2 regions of the Fictibacillus sp. NRS-1165 genome follow, and region 2 is predicted to be linked to the other one. Evidence: a T-box and tRNA genes for the amino acid it is inferred to sense, from the RefSeq annotation. Region 2 holds a T-box; the other holds one or more tRNA genes.

Region 1 (7,934 bases), on a different contig from region 2:
ACCTTATGAGAAAGTGTGGCTGGGATCGCAATGGTGCTCCCGTCTTTTTTGGAAATAGCCGTGGAAGGGTCAACCTTTGGAAAGGTGACATGCGCAGTCATGATTGCGTCCACTCCAGCATCCATCGCTTTTTGGAACGGATACAGCTCCACTTTTTTCAAGCGTTCAAGGTCATAGGGCACTTCTGGAAGTCCAATATGGGAGTCAACCGCTGTATCGCCATGCCCCGGGAAATGTTTCGCTGCGCCTGCGGTGTTTGTCGACTGCAAGCCTTTGATGTATGCCGTCCCCATATCTGACACAAGCTGAGGATCTTCTCCAAAGGAACGAGTGCCAATAACCGGATTGTCCTGATTGTTATTCACATCAAGCGAAGGTGCCAGGTTAAAATTAATCCCAAGCGCGTTCAGCTCTTCACCAATCGCTTTCCCTACCTTTTCAGCTAACTCAGGTGAGCGTGCTGCACCTAAAGCCATGTTGCCTGGAAAATCAGTTCCGCTTTGCAAGCGGGTCACGATACCGCCTTCCTGGTCAATGGAGATAAGCAGACCGTTCTTTTCTGCAGCTTCCTGATAGTCAGCGACCAGCTTTGCCGTCTGGTCCGTCGTTACAACATTTTCTCTGAAGAGGATCACTCCGCCCAAATGATATTTTTTAACTAGAGCTTTTATTTCCGGTGTTACTTCCGTTACGTTCTTACCATTAAATGTACGAAAGTCCGGCATGAGTATCTGGCCGACTTTTTCTTCCACCGTCATGTGTTTGACAGCGGTTGGGATCACGTTATTCCTTTTTCCATTTTGCTTATGGATTACCGCAGTTTTGTTGCCTTTACGTTTTTTTACGGAGATATGTGTATGATCGATCCTTCGTCCGTCTGTTACAAATATATGGGTGTTGCCGCTATGACCCTTTAGTGTTACAAGTCCATTGCGGTCTACTTTGGCAACCAGCGGATTCGTTGACCACCATCTCATGGCTTCAGTTTCCGTAAAATGGCCGTCTTTTTTATTTACATGCAAAGCATGAAGCTGGATTTGACCACCGTTAAACTCCTTAATAGCCTGCGGTATGTTGCTGGAGATGATCAAGTCACTTTGATCGGGCCGGCTTGCAGCAACTGCTTGTTTTGGAACTGCTCCAAGAAACGAAGACACGACGAGCATACAGGCCATCGCACAAAAAAATACTAGTCTTTTCTTCATAGCATTTTATCCTCCTTTAGTTTTATGAACGATACATCTTTCTGGAGGAATTTGTCGTTTCCTTTGGACTTCTAGTAAAACAAAGCAATAGGCCCAGAAGGTTTTTAAGATTATGGGACTAGTTGTCTATACCAGTTTATTTTACCCGCAAAGCGAATGGTAAAAAATCCTTATAAAGGAAAAAGCTGAGGAAAAAGTTCCACAGCTTTTAAGGCATTATTGCATGGGCGGATTATGAGGAAACTGGGACATGTATCCCGCATACTGCTGGGCCGCCTGCTGCAGCTTCTGCGGCTGTTCTAGTGTTAGCGAGTACCATCCTTTTTGGAACATGAGCGAATACAGTTCACGCTGCATGTTCTTTGTCTCATCGAAAATCGAATGAATCTCCTGGTATAACGCATCATGGCTCGCTTCATTCATCGCTGTTGAATAAGAAGTGGTCATATACTTTTCATACGATAGAATATCATTCAGGAAATCCCGGTCATTCATCTGAGGTGTCTTCGGAACCGGAGACTCCGGGTTTTGAATTTTGTTCTGGTTGTTATTCATCTTCGTTCCCCCTTATTGGTTCATATTTGTATTTTGGCTTCCGCCGGACTGGAGCTTCTGCAAAATCTGCTGATAATGCTTTTCGTGCATGTGGCACGCCCTCTCAAGCGCCGCACTGACCTGCTGATCCTGGCACTGGCCCGCCGCGAAATGCGCCTTCTTAAACCCAAGCAAATTCCATGAAAGCATGTCCGTTAAATAGTTAAAGTCTTTCCCGGTGATCACATTCGGCGGCTGCTGATATACTGGCTGCTGTTGATTTTGTCCCTGATTCGGTTGCTGCTGTTGCATACATGTGTCCTCCTTTATTCCTTGATTTTACCATGTTAGTTTTCCAACTTGATGAGAAATTATGCCAATAAAATAAGCCTTATTAAGGCCCATCTCGTTTCGAAAATCTCATTGAAAGAATTGTTAAAATAAAGCTTGCTTTTCGTTCCGCTTCTGTTATATAATTTTTCTTGTCAGCAACACATCGTGGGGGCTTAGCTCAGCTGGGAGAGCGTTTGGCTGGCAGCCAAAAGGTCAGCGGTTCGATCCCGCTAGTCTCCACCATACATATGTCTTCAAACCCCTTGGTATACAAGGGGTTTTTATTTTTGTTTTAGAATGAAGTTTGGAGCAAGCTTCCTAGTTGTCGCCGAATGGTCGCCGAAATCAATTTTTCTTGTATCATAAATCCCTTCCTATTTGTCCCCCGCTTCTCAGTGGTCATTGTATTAACCCTGAAAATGACTATTCTTCAACTATTGCATCGGTTAGTTGAAGTGTATTTATTCACAATTATCCATTTCTAGGATGCACTATTTATTTTTATAGCCACATAATTGCTCAAGCTTGTCAAAAATTCATCTAATATTTCATGGGATAGAAATTTGCATTCGAGAAGGTAACACTTTCTCCACTGATTTTGTAGTTGTTTATGACGTATTGTTCTTGTTTTTTATGGACGACAAATAAGGTTGATGATTCGTGCTTTTCGTATAAATATGTATAATTTCGTGAACAGAATACCCCATTTTTGCTTGATTGACTTTAATGCTATACCCCTCAATAATCCCATTATCCTCTAACTTCGCAACCCTGGATGAAGCAGCCTGTCCAGTCCAACTAAGCTGCCTGAGATGGCAGCTAACTCTTGTCTTTCAAAAAGGGAAGTTTCTTCCTGTGTCAGAATAAGAAAAAACCCTCCAAAAAGGAGGGAAATCATTGTCCAAGGTTAGTTTTTCATTGAATAACCACTTTCACAAGATAACTTTTCTATGCTGCCGTTTTACTATCCACTTCATACCGACGTCCTGTTCGGGCTACTTTATTCCAACTTTTTTTATTGAAGAAGTAATCGATCGTTCCAAAGATTACAGCAAACATCGTGATGAATCGATACACAAAAATATCAAAGAGAATAACCAAAAGCATTGGATACGTATCTTCCTCTTGGAAGGCATATCCATATCGCTCACTCATTCCAAGAGCTACCATGTCATACACCAAACCGATTACGAGGATATAGAGCAGGTAAATCATTAGAAAAGATAATGAAAATAACTCTCCGGAAATGCTATCAGCAATTAATACTCCTGTCATGATATAAACGGCAAGAGTTCCTGCAAAGAAACCCTCAAATAAATAAAAGAAGGAAACAGGCTTGGTAAACAGGGTTTTTAACAAAAATGGACCGAAGTAAAACAAGCAGTCAACAAATGCCTTTTGCCAACGCACCCGCTGTTTGAAAAGATCTCTCCAGTTCTCAGGCAGTTCCGTATAACAAACTGCGTCAGGTATGAGAAGAACCTTCCTTTTTTTCTTTTTGGATATATACTTATGCATTTTTAATGTAATATCAATATCTTCGCCTACCGTTGATCGATATCCGCCTACATCCAAAAGGGCCTTTTTTGTAAAAATACCAAACGCACCTGAGATGACTGCTAAAGCACGGAAACGGGCCAGTGAAACTTTATTTACGTAAAATGCTTTTAAGAAATCCATCGCTTGTGCACGTACCAACATATTGGCACCGCGCAAGGATAGACCATCCATCGGTTTCTCAACTTTTGTTTGCAGGACATGTACCATGCCTCCAGCAGCCACAACACTATCGTCTGCAAATGCCTGATTCACAGCGGGCAATGCTCCGTCCGTCAAGATTGTATCTGCATCGAGGGTCACAACTAAAGGCTGACTAGCATAATCTATTCCTGCATTGAGTGCGTCCGCTTTCCCTCCGTTCAATTTGTCCAAGACGAAAATATTCGGAAAGAGCTCAGACTGGTAACAGATTTTTACTTCCTTGTGAGTCAGCTTATTCGTATGAGCTTTTAGACAAGGAGTCAGTTTTAATAAGGAATGCAGCAAAGACATCGTTTTGTCTGTCGATCCATCATTAATATAGATAATTTCAGCCTTGGAATACGATAATGTTTTCATACTGCTGACTGAAGTTTCAATGATTCCTTCTTCATTATAGCAAGGTATTAAAACACTTACTCCCTTTTGCTCCTCGATCATCTGTTTCGATTCGGAATTTCGTTTTTTAAATAAAGGTAAACAATGAATAGAATGAATAAAAGGAAACGCAATCGATATAAAGATAAAAAAGAACCAAATAAAATCCAAAAAAAACCCACCTACCCAACATATTTTAACAATATAATATAATTGGTATGTGAAAATACTTTTAAGAGGGTATGTAGTATTTATTAATTCAAAGAAAGCGCACACATTTTCAAATTCTAAAAGAAATTTCAAACAATGCTGTGTGTCGCACGTAACGTGCTACGTTTGGCATGTAAATGGGGAAAAGCCGCATGTAAGCTGTAAAAAGTGGACGGTAATCGACACAAAGTGGACGGTAAATTCAAAAAACCCCCATGACATTCGAATAGAACGATAAACTCAAAAAAAAACGAAGCCACTAACTTGCGGCTTCGTTTTCTTATTAAGAACAGAATTTATCGGTGGATTTTGGGACGGACAATCCGAATAACGGACGGATATACAAAGCGAAAAAGGTTCCAAGCATCGCCATAATCGCCCAAACATAGCCATGCAGGCTAAAGGAAGCAATACCACTAAAATATGCGCCAATATTACATCCAAAAGCAAGGCGTGCTCCATACCCCATGAGCATTCCGCCGATGATCGCCGCGGCTGCTGTACGAAGGGGCACTTTCTTTAGAAGGAATACCCCTCCAAGTGTAGAGGCAGCCAGTGCGCCCACAATAAGGCCAAAGTCCATCACACTTGTTCCATCCATAAAAACAGATTGATGGAGAGGTACCGCTTTTTCACCTGCCCAGTAACCCCACTGGGTCACGTCCACTCCCATTGACTGGGCAGCCTTCGATCCCCAAAGGGCAAAAGCGGAAGTAATCCCCCACGGACTTCCCTTAACAACCAAAGTTGCGGCATTAAGCACGGCCAAGAAGACAGCTGCCGTTAAAATTGGCCATGAACCGCGGACGACACGCGCCCAGCCCTTTGCACCTGGAATCGGAGCCATTTTTGGAGGACGGCGTTTCTTTTCCACTTTAAATGTAATCCAGGTGATGCCCCCTAGAATCATCATTTGGATCAACCAGCCTCCAAACCAGCCAAGGCCTGTGCTTGTCGCCAAGGAAAAAGGCTTAAATGCAGGGAGATTCATCCAAAAATCGAAGTGCCAAGCTCCAAAAACAGAGCCGACAATAAACGCGATTAAGGTGAGAAACATTCCAGAACGGCCGCCGCCTACAGCATACAATGTGCCAGATGCACAACCGTTTCCGAGCTGCATTCCGATTCCGAAAATAAAAGCCCCCACAATGAGACTTACTCCGACCGGTGAAACGTTTCCTACCGGACTTCCGCCGAATAAAGTAACGTTAGCCGCAAATATCATTGCAAACAACGTACTGGCTACTGCCAGCATCAGCATATGCGCACGAATGGCTTCACCGTTCCCAACTGCCATAAACCGTCTAAATGCAGATGTAAAACCAAACCTTGCGTGAAAGAGTGTAAATCCAAGCAGAAGGCCGAGCCACAAGAGCATTCCTTGCTTTAAACCTCCAGCCTGAATGCTTGCATAGCTCAATACAACCGTTAACAAGCCTGCAAAAACCACCCAGTAAGTCTGAACCGAACCGATGCTTTTCCCTGCACCAGCCCGCTTTCTTTCTTCATTTTTTGATGTATTAGAAGAAGCGAACTCCATCAAATCACCCCTTAATCCAATAAAACTAGTCGGAAATATTCTTCCTTTGTATACTACAACATAAATTGGAAAAAGAGAACTGTTTTGCTTGTGTTAATTTTTAGGAATATCAAAAGCCCAGAGCCCCTGTTCTCACAAAAACTTGGCCTCACCATACTATAACCTGAGAGAAGTGTAATCCCTTGTTTCATTTGTATAAAACAACCGCAATGATCGGGGTGCATGTGCTATGAACACAGGAAATGATGACAAATTTACGGAAAACGAAGATCTCAAATTAAAATATGAAGATGTTATTGCTCTTGGGGTTTGGATCTCCTCAGGGGATGAGAAAGTCGTTTCAGCAGTGTGGCTGGAAACGGTCGGCCAGTTTTTGCAAGCGATAGGCGTTACGCAGCAAATTTTAGCAACAAATAAGCAGTCAATCCTGCAAGCTCAGGGAATTGAAATAACAGGGTCTTCAGTTAAATCGTTCGCTCATGCATTGGAAGCAATCGGCGGGATCGAAATACGGAGGAGGAATCTCTAACGGATATTATGGATTTCATTCCGTGATCAAAGAATTTTGGATGTATCACTTATTATATAAAAACACGTTGATTTTTTGAGTATCATCCGTTGTAGCTAAAAGAACATCTTTTACTTCTACACCGTGCAGTGATTTAATCTGTCTTTTGACCCAATCTTCATTTTTCCCCATCTCCTTTAATTGATTAAAATCAACTTTCCCATCTTTAATAAGAGTTTTAGGAAAAGCGAATGGAGTGGTCATGATACTCATATCTTCAGGGGTTGCTGCGTTATATTGCGATTTTAAAAAAAACGATATCGTACCATCTGGTTCCCACAAGGCTAATGCTACTTTTTGAATATCGTCAATTTGCTTTTTTCTTAATTCCGATAATAAGATATCAATCGGTATTCTTGCTTTGATTAAACTTTTATAAATGATCTCGCCATTTTTTATTAGTGTGAAGGGGGAAGGATCGATAAACTTAGTGAACCTCGTCCATTTGAGACTTAGAAAAATTAATACAAGATACAAAAGCACTAACACACTAATTGTAATAAGAGAACCTTTCATCCCTAGATGTTGATCCGACAATGGGTGGGCAATAATGTTTCCAATGGATAAAGCCATTATGAAATCAAGTAATCTTAACTGAGAGATCGAACGCTGCCCCATAATTTTGGCCGCAATCAGCAAAAAGAAAAAAGAAAGGATGGCTCTTAATATCCACTGAATGACTGTTAGTGAATCTTGGCTGTAAAGAAATTGCATCTCTAATCACATCCTAATTTTATCAGGTTTATTCATTAGATTTAGCCGATTTTTCCTAATAAATTCTACATAATTGGTTGAAGTCCGGATCGATCCTTATAAACAGGAACACCCCATTTTCAATAGGGTGTTCCTGAGTGCCGTTTGTACAAGCGGAAAGGATAAGGGTTAAAACCTGGATTACTCCTGTTTATCCCCTATTCTGTCCCTCTATATTTTTCCCTGTAATGGGAGAGTGTAAGAAGCGGCCAAACATGATTGTAGCTGTGGTAATAAATATAAAAAGTTCCTGGCAATCCGGCGCCTGTCGGGTAGGTCAGGCTTTGAACGTTATAGTTTTCCCGGTTTAAGAGATAATCGATGCCCCTTTTTATCGTTCGGTTTGGTGCAGGGCATGCGGCGATCATGGCATCGAGGGCCCAGGCTGTCTGGGTAATGGTGCTGTATGGGAGGGAAATGTATTTCCTTTCGATATCACTTCTGCATGATTCCCCCCAGCCGCCATCTGAATGCTGAATTTCGGTCAGCCACCCCTTTGCCTTTCGGATCGTGCGGTCTAGCTCAGAGGATCCGGCCGCCATCAATCCTGTCACACTGGCCCAGGTACCGTAGATGTAACTGATCCCCCAGCGGCCGTACCAGGAACCCTCGTTTTCCTGATTATTTTTTAACCATTGCACAGCTGCTTTAATCC
Region 2 (7,934 bases):
TGCAGAAGCAATTGTTAATCATCTGGGGGAGAATGCGATTTCTGCAATTTTGGAAAATCCGGATGTCCTAAACGGCATTCCCCATCTAAATGAAGAAAAAGCAAAGAATTTATACGGCGTACTCATCGAGCATCAGGGGCTTGAACAGGTTATGGTGACATTGAACCCATTTGGCATAGGGCCTCAGCTCTCGATGAAGATTTACCAAACGTATAAGGAAGAAGCACTTCATATCATTCAGAATAATCCTTATCAGCTCATTTATGATATAGAGGGCATTGGTTTTCAGCGGGCCGATGAGCTCGGAAAGGGAATTGGGCTGTCCTACAATCATCCTGAACGAATCAGAGCGGGCTGTCTCTACATCCTTCAAGAGCGGGGAACGGATGCAGGCCATGTTTATCTTCCCTCAGAGCATGTGATGGAAGAAGTGAAAAAACTGCTCACGAATGGGGAGGCACCGCTAAGCGATGGAGATATTTTTCGTGAGATAGAAGCTTTGAGGGATGAACAGAAGATTGTAATGGAGGATGACAGACTCTATTTGCCGTCCCTTTTTTATTCAGAAAAGGGGCTGGCTGAATCAGTGACAGGCATTGCCGGCCAGGAAGAGTATAAGGACGCTTTTCCTCATTCTGAATTTCTGAAAGCACTGGGAGATCTGGAGGATCGACTGGGAATCGAGTATGCACCATCCCAAAAGCAGGCTATCGAGACTGCCATCTTCTCTCCTGTCATGGTGCTCACAGGAGGTCCGGGGACCGGGAAAACTACCGTAATTAAAGGAATCGTTGAGGTATATGCAGAACTGCATGGTGTCTCTTTGGATCCTTCATCCTATAAAAAAGACGAGCCATTTCCTGTCCTCCTTGTTGCGCCGACCGGGAGAGCAGCCAAACGGATGTCAGAATCCACGGGAATACCCGCGTTTACGATTCATCGTCTCCTGGGCTGGAAAGGCGGAGCCAGCTTTGAACATAGTGATGAGAATCCGTTGGAGGGTAAGCTGCTCATTGTAGATGAGATGTCCATGGTTGATATTTGGCTTGCTCATGCCCTTTTTAAGGCCGTTCCAGGCAATATTCAGGTAATCATCGTAGGGGATGAGGATCAGCTGCCGTCTGTTGGGCCGGGCCAAGTGCTGCGGGACCTGATCGCAGCCAATGTCATTCCGACCGTGGAGCTTAAAGATATCTACAGGCAGGCAGAAGGGTCCTCCATTATTGAACTTGCCCATCATATGAAAAACGGCATGCTTCCGAATGATCTGAAACAGAGAAAGGCGGATCGAAGTTTCTTTTCCTGCCAGCCGCAGCAAGTGCTTGAGGTGGTTAAACAAGTGTGCCAAAACGCAAGGCAGAAAGGGTATACGGCACGAGACATTCAAGTACTGGCTCCAATGTACAAGGGCAACGCAGGTATTGACATTTTAAATCAATCACTACAGGAGCTCTTTAACCCCCCAGGGCCGCAAAAGCGTGAATTGAACATACAACAGTCGGTGTTCCGTGTCGGTGATAAAGTCCTGCAGCTGGTTAACCAGCCAGAAGATCATGTATATAACGGGGACATGGGAGAAATCGTATCGATCATCTATGCGAAAGAAACGACGGATAAGGAAGACCAGCTCGTGGTTGCATTTGATGAGGTGGAAGTCGTTTATACACGTTCTGATTTTCATCATATTACTCATGCTTATTGCTGTTCCATCCATAAGTCTCAGGGAAGCGAGTTTCCGATTGTCATTCTGCCTGTGGTGAAAAGCTACTTCCGAATGCTAAGGAGAAATTTGATCTATACGGGAATTACGAGAAGCCGGGAATTTCTGATTCTGTGCGGCGAGGAATCAGCCTTTGAGCTTGCAGTTCAGCGCAATGATGAATCAGCAAGATATTCAAGGCTCAAGGAAAGGCTCACCCAGTTTAACTTGGAAAACGTTTCAAGGATGAACCCATAAAGATCGTGGAATGATAAGAAATGTTCGGAAGGGTGGGGGTTACTTTGCGAACATTTTCTTTTTTAAAAGGACGAAGAGCTGTGCATGCCGCAAGCCAAAAATCCATCGGCAGGGTGCAGGACGTGGTGGCTGATTCTAAAGGAAATGTGCTTGGTTTCATCATAAGTGAAAATAAGCTTTCCTTTCGAAAGAAGTTTGTGCCATTCGCCTCGGCAGAAATGGGCAGCCGGGATTCCGTATTGCTTTGCAGCTGCAAACCGTACAAGATACCCTCCCGTAAAGAGGGTACTTTCACGATGATACAACATCCATGCTGTATCGTAAGACAGGCACTCCTTTCAAAGGAGGGTCATACGGAAGCCGTGGTTGAGGATGTATATTTCTCTCATGATTGGGGCACGATTGTAGCAGTTGAAGTGACAAAAGGTTTGTTTTCCGATTGGACGGATGGAAGATCTCTCATCTATTCCCATGAGCCGTTAAACATAGGAAAGCAGGCACTTTTTGTACGATAAGTGCTATAAAGGAGGACCCCCTCATGCAATGCCCGAACTGCAGCTGCAAGGATATTGGCAAGATTGGTATCAATCAGTATTATTGCTGGAATTGTTTTATTGAACTGTCCATTGTTAATGGGATGCTATCCCTTCATCAAGTGGAAGAGGATGGCAGTCTGACGTCGCTCGATGATCTTTTTGAAGATCAAGATTTATCCTTTAATGCCGATGCACAATAAATGTTACGCGATCTTAATGAATGGGTGGGTGACAACATGAACAGCTTTTTTAAACCCGTACTCGCTCTAGGTATCTGGGCAGCTTTCTACGGAATGAGATCTTCCCGAAAAAACGGGATGAACTTAATGGGGATGAATGACCTTTTATCCTCTAAAAGAGTAAGAAAAATGCGCAAGAGACTGGCAAAAGCCATTTATTAAAGAAATGAAGGTCCATGCTAAAAAAGCATGGACTTTTTTTCATGAAAATAGGGGTTGTGGCAACAATAAAGATGGAGGTGATTACCATACATCGGGAAAATTATATGAAGTGGACCATCCGCCTGTCCTTGCTGGTCCTTTTATTTCTTTGCGGCTGGCTGCTGCTGAAGCTCTCTCCTTTCTGGACGCCGGTGCTTAAAACGTTAAAAGCGGTCTTTATTCCTTTTTTTATTGCGGTGTTCATCACCTATCTGCTTCATCCGCTCGTTGAAAAACTGCATCACTGGGGTATGCCGAGGACGCTTGCGATTCTGCTCATCTATATTCTGTTTTTTGGAGGAATCGGATATGCGGTTTACAAAGGCATTCCATATATGGTGCTTCAAATACGGGAGCTCGTATCCAATATACCCGCCATATCAAAAACGTACCGAAGCTGGCTGCTTGAAGTAGATCATCACACCTCCCGCCTTCCTCGTTCCATCCATCTCCGCATCGAGGATTATATTCAATCCGGCGAACATTACCTGGAGAAGAGTGCAGCCAATGTGATCGCTTCAATAAAGAAAATCGTCGATTATTTCTTTGTGTTGATTATCATTCCGTTTCTTGTCTTTTATTTTCTTAAGGATATTAACAGCATCAAGCAAGTATGCTGGTATATAACGCCAAATAAGTGGAGAAAAGAAGGAATACACTTATTGAAGGATATTGACCGGTCATTGGGCGGGTATATCCGCGGACAGCTTTTTGTCGGCAGTCTGCTTGGGGCAGCCGCTGTGCTGGCTCTGTGGCTGGCAGGGATGCCCTATCCGATTATTTTAGGCATCATCATTGCCATTACAGACGTCATTCCCTATTTTGGACCTATACTCGGGGCGATCCCGGTTGTATTCATTGCTTTTACGATCTCTGTTAAGATGGTACTCATTGTATCGGGAATCATGCTGGTGCTTCAATTTATTGAAGGCAATATTTTAGGTCCCCTCATTGTTGGGAGGAGCCTTCATATCCACCCTGCGTTGATTATACTGGCTCTTCTTGCGGGAGGGGAGATCGGTGGAATTCTTGGTTTGATTCTCGCTGTTCCTGTGTTCTCAATACTTAAAGTCATATTGGTTCATATCCGCGACCACAGACTTACGGCAAAGATTGACAAAATGCCCTAGAAGGATTTATACTTACTGCAAGATATAGCAAAGCGATGATGGAGATAAGTACGTTCCAGCTCTTTTATAGAGAGGAGACCCCTGGCTGAAAGGTTTCTAAAGGTAGAGGAACGGAAAGCTACTCCCGAGTGCAGTTAATGCCTGCCGGTTAAACCCCGTTACGGTTTACATAAGGTGATGATTTCCCATGAAGTGAGATCATAACCAGGGTGGTACCGCGTGAATAACAACTCTCGTCCCTGATGCGAATCAGGAACGGGAGTTTTTTTGTTTTAAACGCGCGAAATATTTAGCTGCAGTGCAAATCGCTTACGCTTTTTAATGAAGAAAGGAGCTCGGAAAGATGAAAACACTAACATCTGCTCAAGTAAGACAAATGTTTCTTGATTTTTTCCAGGAGAAGGGCCATAGTGTGGAGCCGAGTGCGTCACTCGTCCCTCACGAAGATCCGTCTTTACTTTGGATTAACAGTGGAGTGGCAACTCTGAAAAAATACTTTGACGGAAGGGTCATTCCTGAGAATCCGAGAATCGTAAATGCGCAAAAATCAATCCGAACCAATGATATTGAGAATGTAGGAGTCACAGCAAGGCACCACACGTTTTTTGAGATGCTTGGGAACTTCTCCATTGGTGACTATTTTAAGGAAGAGGCCATCCTATGGGCCTGGGAGTTTCTAACAGATCCTAAATGGATTGGCTTTGATCCTGAATTGCTTTCTGTAACCATTCATCCGGAAGATGATGAAGCCTTTGAAATCTGGAATAAAACGGTAGGAGTTCCTGCAGAACGAATCATTCGTCTTGAAGGGAACTTCTGGGATATCGGCGAAGGGCCAAGCGGACCGAATACCGAGATCTTCTATGACCGCGGAGAGAAATACGGGAATGACCCTAAAGATCCGGAACTATACCCGGGTGGAGAAAATGACAGGTATCTGGAGGTTTGGAACCTTGTTTTCTCCGAGTTTAACCATAACCCGGATGGTACCTATACTCCGCTTCCGAAAAAGAATATTGATACTGGAATGGGTCTAGAGAGGATGGTTTCTGTCATCCAGGATGTTCCGACCAACTACGATACAGACCTATTCATTCCTGTCATCCAGCTGACTGAAAAGCTTTCAGGCAGCAAGTATGGAGAAAGCAAGGAAACGGATACAGCGTTTAAAGTCATTGCTGACCATATCCGTACCGTTGCATTCGCTGTCTCAGACAACGCACTGCCTTCCAATGAAGGCCGGGGCTACATTCTTCGCCGTCTGATTAGAAGAGCGATCCGATTTGCTAAACAGATCGGTTTAGATCGTCCGTTCATGTTTGAACTCGTTCCGACTGTTGCAGATATCATGATTGATTTTTACCCTGACGTGAAGGAGAAAGTTCCTTTTATTCAGCGTGTGATCAAGAATGAAGAGGAACGTTTCCATGAAACGATTAATGAAGGGTTGGCCATTCTCGAAGAAGTCATCCAAAAAGAAAAGGCATCCGGCAGCAGTATGATTGCAGGGAAAGATGCGTTTAAACTGTATGATACATTCGGATTTCCTTTCGAACTAACAGAAGAGTATGCTGCTGAACACAACATGGAAGTGGACCTTGCCGGTTTTGAAAAAGAAATGGAAGCTCAGCGTGAACGTGCACGATCTGCGCGCCAGGATGTGGATTCCATGCAAGTACAGGGCGGCGTCCTTAGCGACATTAAAACAAACAGTGAATTTATCGGCTATGAAGAAGAAAGAAGCACATCAAAAGTGCTGGAAACTCTTCAAAACGGTGAGCGTGTCGACCTCCTCAGCGAAGGAGAAGAAGGCCAGGTCATCCTGGACATCACTCCATTCTACGCTGAAAGCGGGGGCCAGGTTGCCGATCAGGGAACCATGATCGCAGAAGGCGCAGAGCTGCAGGTGAAGGATGTACAAAAGGCGCCAAACGGCCAGAACCTTCATACTGTAACGGTGTTAAAAGGAACCCTGCGCAAGGGAATTGAGGTCGTTGCTCAGGTTGATGCTGAAAAACGTGCGGCAATCGTAAAAAATCATACGGCGACACACCTACTGCATCAGGCATTGAAGGATGTACTGGGAACTCATGTTAATCAGGCGGGTTCACTAGTTGCCCCGGGAAGGCTCAGATTCGACTTTTCTCACTTCGGCAGTATATCTGCTGAAGAATTGGAGCGCATTGAAGACATCGTTAATCAGAAGATATGGAAGACGATCACTGTTTACAAGATGTTGAAACCGATCGACGAAGCCAAAGCGATGGGGGCAATGGCTCTGTTCGGTGAGAAGTATGGGAAGGTGGTACGTGTGGTAAAGATCGGGGATTACAGCCTCGAGCTTTGCGGAGGATGCCATGTCAATAATACATCTGAAATCGGATTGTTCAAGATTCTTTCTGAAACAGGAATAGGAGCAGGAACAAGAAGGATTGAAGCAGTTACCGGACAAGAAGCCTACCAGGCAATGAAAGAGCAGGTTCAGATTCTAAGAAATGCTGCTGCTGTGCTGAAAACGAATACGAAAGAAGTACCGCATCGGGTTGAAGCACTGCAAAGCCAAGTTCGTGATCTTCAGCATGAAAAAGAATCCCTCTCCGCCAAATTAGGCAACTTAGAAGCAGGAAGCCTGATCAACGAAAAAGTAGAAGTAAATGGCGTTTCCCTTATCGTTAAAAAAGTGAATGCCACAGATATGAATGGATTACGATCCATTGTGGACGATTTAAAAAATAAACTTTCAAGTGGAATTGTAGTACTTGGAGCAGTAAATAATGATAAAGTAAACATTGTAGCCGGTGTAACGAAAGATTTGATCCCAAAAGGGTACCATGCCGGCAATCTTGTAAAGGAAGTCGCTACACGCTGCGGCGGAGGCGGCGGGGGCCGTCCTGACATGGCCCAGGCCGGAGGAAAAGATCCTGAGAAATTGGAATCTGCATTAGAATCGGTGATTGAAGCAGTGAAATCTGTTTGCTAATCACTGCATTAAGGGTACAATGACTGTATAAAGGGAAAAATACAGTCAGTCCAAAGGGAGAAGTTAGAGAAAGAGGTGTTGGCCGTGAGTTCTATGGATAAAACTATGAAGTTCAATTTTCATGACGATTCAATGGATCCGAATGTACAAAAAGTGCTTTTCTCCGTTTATGAAGCACTGCAGGAAAAAGGCTATAACCCGATCAATCAAATTGTCGGGTATCTGTTATCAGGAGACCCAGCCTATATTCCGCGCCATAAGGATGCCAGAACGATGATTCGTAAAATTGAACGAGATGAACTTATTGAAGAACTGGTTAAATCCTATCTTGATACAAAGGAAAAGGATTCTCTCTAATGACCAGAATTCTTGGACTTGATGTCGGTTCCCACACGGTTGGAGTGGCCGTCAGCGATGCCATGGGCTGGACGGCTCAAGGGATTGAAACGGTCAGGAGAAAACCGCATCAGCCCGACGAAGTCTTTGAACGTATTGGCGAGTGGGTCAAACAGTACGAAGTTGAAGAAATTGTAGTCGGTTTACCGAAAAACATGAACGGAACCATTGGTCCGAGCGGTGAAGCATGCCAAGAATTTGCCAGGGAGGCAGAAAAGCGGTATGAACTCCCCGTCGTTTTATGGGACGAGCGGTTAACGACTATGGCTGCTGAAAAAATGCTGATATCAGCAGACATCAGCCGAAAGAAGAGGAAGAAAGTGATTGACAAGATGGCAGCGGTTTTGATTCTGCAAGGTTACTTAGACAGCCGCCAATCAAAAAATTGAGGTGATTCAAATGGCAAACGAAGAAAAAGAACACATTATCATTCCAGGAGAAGACGGAGAAGAAAACCTGTTTGAAGTACTAATGACGATTGACGGAAGCACTACT

What was found. The T-box of region 2 lies ahead of alaS (alanine--tRNA ligase). A T-box ahead of a tRNA ligase gene usually reads a tRNA of that ligase, here a tRNA-Ala.
Region 1: it encodes a tRNA-Ala, which carries the amino acid that the T-box ahead of alaS (alanine--tRNA ligase) is inferred to sense. The anticodon was not compared.

The regions. Positions count from the first base shown of each region.
Region 1 covers NZ_JBDPNU010000030.1:24,257-32,190, forward strand. Annotated here, with positions in the region: gene ABHN01_RS14975 (glycoside hydrolase family 3 protein) at 1-1,205, opposite strand, end outside; gene ABHN01_RS14980 (spore coat protein) at 1,422-1,760, opposite strand; gene ABHN01_RS14985 (hypothetical protein) at 1,773-2,051, opposite strand; tRNA gene ABHN01_RS14990 (tRNA-Ala) at 2,240-2,315, shown strand; partial or broken gene ABHN01_RS14995 (Lrp/AsnC family transcriptional regulator) at 2,554-2,866, opposite strand; gene ABHN01_RS15000 (glycosyltransferase family 2 protein) at 3,021-4,379, opposite strand; gene ABHN01_RS15005 (YeeE/YedE family protein) at 4,702-5,958, opposite strand; gene ABHN01_RS15010 (hypothetical protein) at 6,188-6,487, shown strand; gene ABHN01_RS15015 (DUF421 domain-containing protein) at 6,533-7,240, opposite strand; gene ABHN01_RS15020 (terpene cyclase/mutase family protein) at 7,438-7,934, opposite strand, start outside.
Region 2 covers NZ_JBDPNU010000082.1:27,762-35,695, forward strand. Annotated here, with positions in the region: gene recD2 (SF1B family DNA helicase RecD2) at 1-1,957, shown strand, start outside; gene ABHN01_RS23805 (hypothetical protein) at 2,002-2,472, shown strand; gene ABHN01_RS23810 (hypothetical protein) at 2,496-2,693, shown strand; gene ABHN01_RS23815 (hypothetical protein) at 2,730-2,894, shown strand; gene ABHN01_RS23820 (AI-2E family transporter) at 2,951-4,063, shown strand; T-box leader at 4,090-4,307, shown strand; gene alaS (alanine--tRNA ligase) at 4,407-7,043, shown strand; gene ABHN01_RS23830 (IreB family regulatory phosphoprotein) at 7,128-7,400, shown strand; gene ruvX (Holliday junction resolvase RuvX) at 7,400-7,828, shown strand; gene ABHN01_RS23840 (DUF1292 domain-containing protein) at 7,839-7,934, shown strand, end outside.